DNA from 2 places in the Granulicatella adiacens ATCC 49175 genome. Region 2 is predicted to be linked to the other one. Evidence: a T-box and tRNA genes for the amino acid it is inferred to sense, from the RefSeq annotation. Region 2 holds a T-box; the other holds one or more tRNA genes.

Region 1 (3,375 bases), 560 kb from region 2:
GAGTGTTTGTGTCACATGTACAGGATAGGTAGGAGCTGAAGAATCCGGGACGCCAGTTTCGGAGGAGGCAACGGTGGGATACTACCCTTGTGACATGACCACTCTAACCCGCACCCCTTACCGGGGTGGGAGACAGTGTCAGACGGGCAGTTTGACTGGGGCGGTCGCCTCCTAAAGTGTAACGGAGGCGCCCAAAGGTTCCCTCAGAATGGTTGGAAATCATTCGAAGAGTGTAAAGGCAGAAGGGAGCTTGACTGCGAGACCTACAAGTCGAGCAGGGACGAAAGTCGGGCTTAGTGATCCGGTGGTTCCGCATGGAAGGGCCATCGCTCAACGGATAAAAGCTACCCTGGGGATAACAGGCTTATCTCCCCCAAGAGTTCACATCGACGGGGAGGTTTGGCACCTCGATGTCGGCTCATCGCATCCTGGGGCTGAAGTCGGTCCCAAGGGTTGGGCTGTTCGCCCATTAAAGCGGTACGCGAGCTGGGTTCAGAACGTCGTGAGACAGTTCGGTCCCTATCCGTCGCGGGCGTTGGAAATTTGAGAGGAGCTGTCCTTAGTACGAGAGGACCGGGATGGACACACCGCTGGTGTACCAGTTGTTCTGCCAAGAGCATCGCTGGGTAGCTATGTGTGGACGGGATAAACGCTGAAAGCATCTAAGCGTGAAGCCCCCCTCGAGATGAGATTTCCCATCACATTAAGTGAGTAAGACCCCTGAGAGACGATCAGGTAGATAGGCTAGAAGTGGAAGTGCCGCGAGGCATGGAGCGGACTAGTACTAATCGGTCGAGGACTTAACCACGAGTTGTATAGCTGGTAGATTGATGGAGTTGGATATAGATTCAGTTTTGAAAGAACGAAAGTTTTTTCAGAAATAAAGTGTGGTGACGATGGCAAGAAGGATACACCTGTTCCCATCTCGAACACAGAAGTTAAGCTTCTTAGCGCCGATAGTAGTTGGGGGTTTCTCCCTGCGAGGGTAGGACGTTGCCACGCTTTATTATAATGGAGGTTTAGCTCAGCTGGGAGAGCATCTGCCTTACAAGCAGAGGGTCAGCGGTTCGATCCCGTTAACCTCCATTGATGAGTGATTAGCTCAGTTGGTAGAGCATCTGACTTTTAATCAGAGGGTCACAGGTTCGAGCCCTGTATCACTCATTCTCATAGTAGAAATTGCGGGTGTGGCGGAATTGGCAGACGCACTAGATTTAGGATCTAGCGCCGCGAGGCGTGGGGGTTCGAGTCCCTTCACCCGCACTTAGCCGGCTTAGCTCAGTTGGTAGAGCATCTGATTTGTAATCAGAGGGTCGAGGGTTCAAGTCCTTTAGCCGGCATTAAAACCAAATTTGCGGAAGTAGTTCAGTGGTAGAACACCACCTTGCCAAGGTGGGGGTCGCGGGTTCGAACCCCGTCTTCCGCTTAGCCAATGTAAAACCATGGCCCATGCCGGGGTGGCGGAATTGGCAGACGCACAGGACTTAAAATCCTGCGGTCAGTGATGACCGTACCGGTTCGACCCCGGTCCTCGGCATTAACTAAATATACAATGCACCCATAGCTCAATTGGATAGAGTACTTGACTACGAATCAAGCGGTTACAGGTTCGACTCCTGTTGGGTGCATATTCGGGAATTAGCTCAGCTTGGTAGAGCACTTGGTTTGGGACCAAGGGGTCGTAGGTTCGAATCCTGTATTCCCGATTTCTTATGGGGGCTTAGCTCAGCTGGGAGAGCGCCTGCTTTGCACGCAGGAGGTCAGCGGTTCGATCCCGCTAGTCTCCATTAAATTTAATATCATGGCGGTGTAGCTCAGCTGGCTAGAGCGTCCGGTTCATACCCGGGAGGTCGGGGGTTCGATCCCCTTCGCCGCTATTTCTTTAGAGCTTGGACCTTTAGCTCAGGTGGTTAGAGCAGACGGCTCATAACCGTCCGGTCGTAGGTTCGAGTCCTACAAGGTCCATAGTTATATCTTGGAGGATTACCCAAGTCCGGCTGAAGGGAACGGTCTTGAAAACCGTCAGGCGTGTAAAAGCGTGCAAGGGTTCGAATCCCTTATCCTCCTTAATATTATCGCGGGGTGGAGCAGTTGGCAGCTCGTCGGGCTCATAACCCGAAGGTCGTAGGTTCGAGTCCTACTCCCGCAATTAGGTTCCGTGGTGTAGGGGTTAACATGCCTGCCTGTCACGCAGGAGATCGCGGGTTCGATTCCCGTCGGGACCGTTAGATGAATATAATATTCGCTAGGCTCGGTAGCTCAGTTGGTAGAGCACTTGATTGAAGCTCAAGGTGTCGGCAGTTCGATTCTGTCCCGAGCCATTCTAAATATAATGCGGGTGTAGTTTAGTGGTAAAACTACAGCCTTCCAAGCTGTTGTCGCGAGTTCGATTCTCGTCACCCGCTTTAAATATTTAGGGCCTATAGCTCAGCTGGTTAGAGCGCACGCCTGATAAGCGTGAGGTCGATGGTTCGAGTCCATTTAGGCCCATTAATAACTTTGTTATTAGAAAATAATAAAATCTTGGATGATGGGGAAGTACTCAAGAGGCTGAAGAGGCGCCCCTGCTAAGGGTGTAGGTCGGGAAACCGGCGCGAGGGTTCAAATCCCTCCTTCTCCGTTTTATTATTTGTTATCCTGGCCCGTTGGTCAAGCGGTTAAGACACCGCCCTTTCACGGCGGTAACACGGGTTCGAGTCCCGTACGGGTCATATTTGGAGGTTTAGCTCAGCTGGGAGAGCATCTGCCTTACAAGCAGAGGGTCAGCGGTTCGATCCCGTTAACCTCCATCTCATAGTGGTTCCGTGGTGTAGGGGTTAACATGCCTGCCTGTCACGCAGGAGATCGCGGGTTCGATTCCCGTCGGGACCGCTCTTTATAAAATGCGGGTGTAGTTTAGTGGTAAAACTACAGCCTTCCAAGCTGTTGTCGCGAGTTCGATTCTCGTCACCCGCTTTATTCTCTTATATTGGCCCGTTGGTCAAGCGGTTAAGACACCGCCCTTTCACGGCGGTAACACGGGTTCGAGTCCCGTACGGGTCATCGCTTAAGCCTACTGATAAGTAGGCTTTTTGTTTTGATAAATTACGAATTAGAATAGAAAAAATCGCCTTATTCACTTAAATAAGGCGATTTATTTGTAAAATAATGGAGCCGAGGGGAGTCGAACCCCTGTCCAAGTATATCGACACAATCAAATCTACATTCATAGTTTATCTATTTAAGTTTCGCTACTGATTAGCTGATAAACAAGCATCATCTTAAGCTAGCCTGATAATCTCTTATTCACTTAGACAGGCGGAAAAGTGAATCGTATCCCACTGATTATAGGACCTGGACCCGAGCACATGGGCGATGCCGGACAGATCTTAGCTA
Region 2 (3,375 bases):
TTAATGGGATTAAAGGGGCTCCAATGTTCTATTCTGGTGCATGGAAGAGCCGTACAAATAGCTATCAAGATGCTACACGTTATTTAACTGGTCGTTATGCAACGGACACTGCGTATTATGCTAAATTAAACCGCATTATTGAACAATTTGGATTGACAAAATATGATAACGGAACTGCAACGGCAATCGCAGCGTCAATTGAAGAGAAATCTTCAATTGGAGGACAATATACTGTTCAAGCAGGGGATACATTATATTCTATCAGCCGTAAGTCGGGTGTTAGTGTAAATCAATTATTGTCTTTAAATGGATTATCATTAAATTCAGTGATTCGTCCAGGACAATCTTTATCATTAGGAAATAATACAAAACAAACTACTAATACAGTAGTATCAACTCCTGTAAGTACTACATCTGTTTCAAAAGCAAATGGTACTTATACTGTAAAAGCTGGTGATACCTTATATGGTATCAGCCGTAAATTTGGGATGAGCTTATCGCAATTAATTTCATCCAATGGAATTTCTACATCAAGTATCATTCGCCCAGGACAAACATTACGTGTAGTTGGTGGTGAAGCTTCTGCTACAGTAGTTAGAACATCTACTTCTACAGCTCGTACAAGCGGTGGAAACTATGTTGTCCAAGCGGGGGACACTTTATACAGTATCGCTCGTCGTTCAGGAATGAGTTTAAATTCATTATTAACATTAAATGGTTTATCTCAATCATCTATCATTTATCCTGGTCAAAGTTTAACAGTGAGTCAATCAGAAGGGAACTTCACAACTCCAGTAAGTACTAAAACAAATAGCGCATCTTCAGTGGTATCAACTTCTGGAACGTATACTGTAAAAGCAGGGGATACATTATATAGTATTGCTCGTCGTTCAGGTGTGAGCTTGAGTTCGTTATTATCATTAAATGGACTATCTCAATCTTCAGTGATTCGTCCTGGTCAAACACTAAATGTTTCAGGAGCTTCAAGTACAACAGTTGCTACTCCAGTAAGTACCGCTAGTCAAGCAACTTCAACTTCAGGGACCTATACTGTAAAAGCAGGAGATACTTTATATCGTATTGCACATAACCATGGAATTTCATTAAGAACATTACTTTCAGTGAATGGATTATCAGAAACTAGTACGATTCGTCCAGGTCAACAGTTAGTAGTGTCAGGTTCAACACAAGCAACTACTTCATATTCATCAACACAAACCGTTTCATCAGGCTCTCAAACTCATACAGTTAAAGCAGGAGAAGGGTTATGGCGTATTGCTAGAACTTACGGACTTTCATTAGAACAATTAAAAGCTTTAAACGGCTTAACTTCAAATGTTATCCGAGTTGGTCAAGTGTTGAAAGTTTCAAAATAATCTGCTAGAATAATACTCACAAAAGCAGATAGAGGAATAGTAAGTTTCTTTGAAAGTTGTAGAGAGTGCATGGTTGGTGAAAATGCATCAATTCGATAAACTGAACTCGCCTTTTTAGCCGAACTCTGAAGGATTAGTAAGAGTTTCCGCTTCGCCAGCGTTACAGGTAAGAAGAGTAAAATGTTTAGGTGGTAACACGTATTGCGTCCTATCTGTCAGTGACAGGTGGGGCGTTTTTTATTTTGAAAGGAGTGAATCAGATGACATTTAATCATCTTGAAATAGAGCCCAAATGGCAAAAATATTGGAAAGAACATCATACATTCAAAACAACAGAAGATCCTTCTAAGAAAAACTTCTACGCATTAGATATGTTCCCGTATCCATCAGGACAAGGACTTCACGTAGGTCACCCAGAAGGTTATACAGCCACTGATGCCGTTTCCCGTATGAAACGTGCACAAGGATACAATGTTCTTCATCCAATGGGATGGGATGCGTTTGGACTTCCTGCAGAGCAATATGCTCTTGATACAGGGAATGACCCGGCAGAATTCACGAAAGTAAACGTTGCAAACTTCAAACGTCAAATTAATGAATTAGGATTTAGTTATGATTGGGACCGTGAAATTAACACAACGGATCCAGAGTACTATAAATGGACACAATGGATTTTTACAAAGTTGGTTGAAATGGGATTAGCATATGAAGCTGAAATCCCCGTTAACTGGTGCCCAGCACTTGGAACGGTACTTGCTAACGAAGAAGTAATCGATGGTAAGAGTGAACGTGGAGGACATCCTGTTTACCGTAAACCAATGAAACAATGGATGCTTAAAATTACTGCTTATGCGGATCGTCTATTAGAAGATTTGGATGAGTTGGATTGGCCAGAAAGCATTAAAGATATGCAACGTAACTGGATTGGCCGTTCAGAAGGGGCTCAAGTTCGTTTCAACGTAAAAGGAACAGACGAAAGTTTTGAAGTGTTCACGACACGTCCGGACACATTATTTGGAGCGACTTACAATGTATTAGCGCCAGAACACGAATTGGTTCAAAAGATTGTCACTCCTGAACAAAAAGAAGCAGTGGATGCTTATATTGCTGCTGTTTCTACCAAATCTGACTTAGAACGTACAGAACTTTCTAAAGAGAAAACAGGGGTATTCACTGGAGCATATGCGATTAACCCAGTAAACGGAAAAGAAATTCCAATCTGGATTGCAGACTATGTATTAAGTACTTATGGTACAGGTGCCATTATGGCCGTTCCAGCTCATGATGAGCGTGACTATGAATTTGCAAAAGTATTTGGATTAGACATTATTCCAGTAATTGAAGGCGGAAATGTTGAAGAAGAAGCATACACTGGTGATGGTGTACATATTCATTCAGATTTCCTGGATGGATTGAATAAAGCGGACGCCATCGCAAAAATGAATGCATGGCTTGAAGAGAATGGCGTAGGAGCAGCAAAAGTAAGCTATCGTCTACGTGACTGGTTGTTCTCTCGCCAACGTTATTGGGGAGAACCAATTCCAGTGATCCACTGGGAAGATGGCACAATGACAACAGTTCCTGAATCTGAATTGCCATTAGTATTGCCAAAAACGGATAAAATTCGTCCTAGTGGTACTGGTGAATCTCCACTGGCTGCAATTGAAGACTGGCTGTATGTCACAGACCCTGTGACAGGTAAGAAAGGTCGTCGTGAAACAAATACAATGCCACAATGGGCAGGTAGTTCATGGTACTTTGTACGTTATGTTGACCCACATAACAAAGAAAGAATTGCGGATCCGGAAAAAGTAAAACAATGGTTACCAGTTGATTTATATATTGGTGGTGCAGAGCATGCGGTTCTTCACTTACTATATGCTCGTTTCTGGTATAAAGTGTTATACGATTTAGGCGTTGTTCCTAACAAAGAACCATTCCAAAAATTATTTAACCAAGGAATGATTCTAGGTGAAGGAAATGAGAAAATGTCTAAATC

The links. The T-box of region 2 lies ahead of leuS (leucine--tRNA ligase). A T-box ahead of a tRNA ligase gene usually reads a tRNA of that ligase, here a tRNA-Leu.
Region 1: it encodes a tRNA-Leu, which carries the amino acid that the T-box ahead of leuS (leucine--tRNA ligase) is inferred to sense. The anticodon was not compared.

Annotation. Positions count from the first base shown of each region.
Region 1 covers NZ_CP102283.1:549,767-553,141, forward strand. The annotation lists rRNA gene NQ540_RS02800 (23S ribosomal RNA) at 1-808, shown strand, start outside; rRNA gene rrf (5S ribosomal RNA) at 887-1,002, shown strand; tRNA gene NQ540_RS02810 (tRNA-Val) at 1,014-1,086, shown strand; tRNA gene NQ540_RS02815 (tRNA-Lys) at 1,092-1,164, shown strand; tRNA gene NQ540_RS02820 (tRNA-Leu) at 1,182-1,263, shown strand; tRNA gene NQ540_RS02825 (tRNA-Thr) at 1,268-1,340, shown strand; tRNA gene NQ540_RS02830 (tRNA-Gly) at 1,355-1,426, shown strand; tRNA gene NQ540_RS02835 (tRNA-Leu) at 1,452-1,537, shown strand; tRNA gene NQ540_RS02840 (tRNA-Arg) at 1,555-1,628, shown strand; tRNA gene NQ540_RS02845 (tRNA-Pro) at 1,633-1,706, shown strand; tRNA gene NQ540_RS02850 (tRNA-Ala) at 1,715-1,787, shown strand; tRNA gene NQ540_RS02855 (tRNA-Met) at 1,804-1,877, shown strand; tRNA gene NQ540_RS02860 (tRNA-Ile) at 1,892-1,965, shown strand; tRNA gene NQ540_RS02865 (tRNA-Ser) at 1,978-2,067, shown strand; tRNA gene NQ540_RS02870 (tRNA-Met) at 2,077-2,149, shown strand; tRNA gene NQ540_RS02875 (tRNA-Asp) at 2,153-2,225, shown strand; tRNA gene NQ540_RS02880 (tRNA-Phe) at 2,249-2,321, shown strand; tRNA gene NQ540_RS02885 (tRNA-Gly) at 2,335-2,405, shown strand; tRNA gene NQ540_RS02890 (tRNA-Ile) at 2,417-2,490, shown strand; tRNA gene NQ540_RS02895 (tRNA-Ser) at 2,533-2,620, shown strand; tRNA gene NQ540_RS02900 (tRNA-Glu) at 2,640-2,711, shown strand; tRNA gene NQ540_RS02905 (tRNA-Val) at 2,717-2,789, shown strand; tRNA gene NQ540_RS02910 (tRNA-Asp) at 2,799-2,871, shown strand; tRNA gene NQ540_RS02915 (tRNA-Gly) at 2,885-2,955, shown strand; tRNA gene NQ540_RS02920 (tRNA-Glu) at 2,971-3,042, shown strand; RNA gene ssrA (transfer-messenger RNA) at 3,146-3,375, opposite strand, start outside.
Region 2 covers NZ_CP102283.1:1,107,608-1,110,982, reverse strand. The annotation lists gene NQ540_RS05470 (muramidase family protein) at 1-1,376, shown strand, start outside; T-box leader at 1,395-1,590, shown strand; gene leuS (leucine--tRNA ligase) at 1,637-3,375, shown strand, end outside.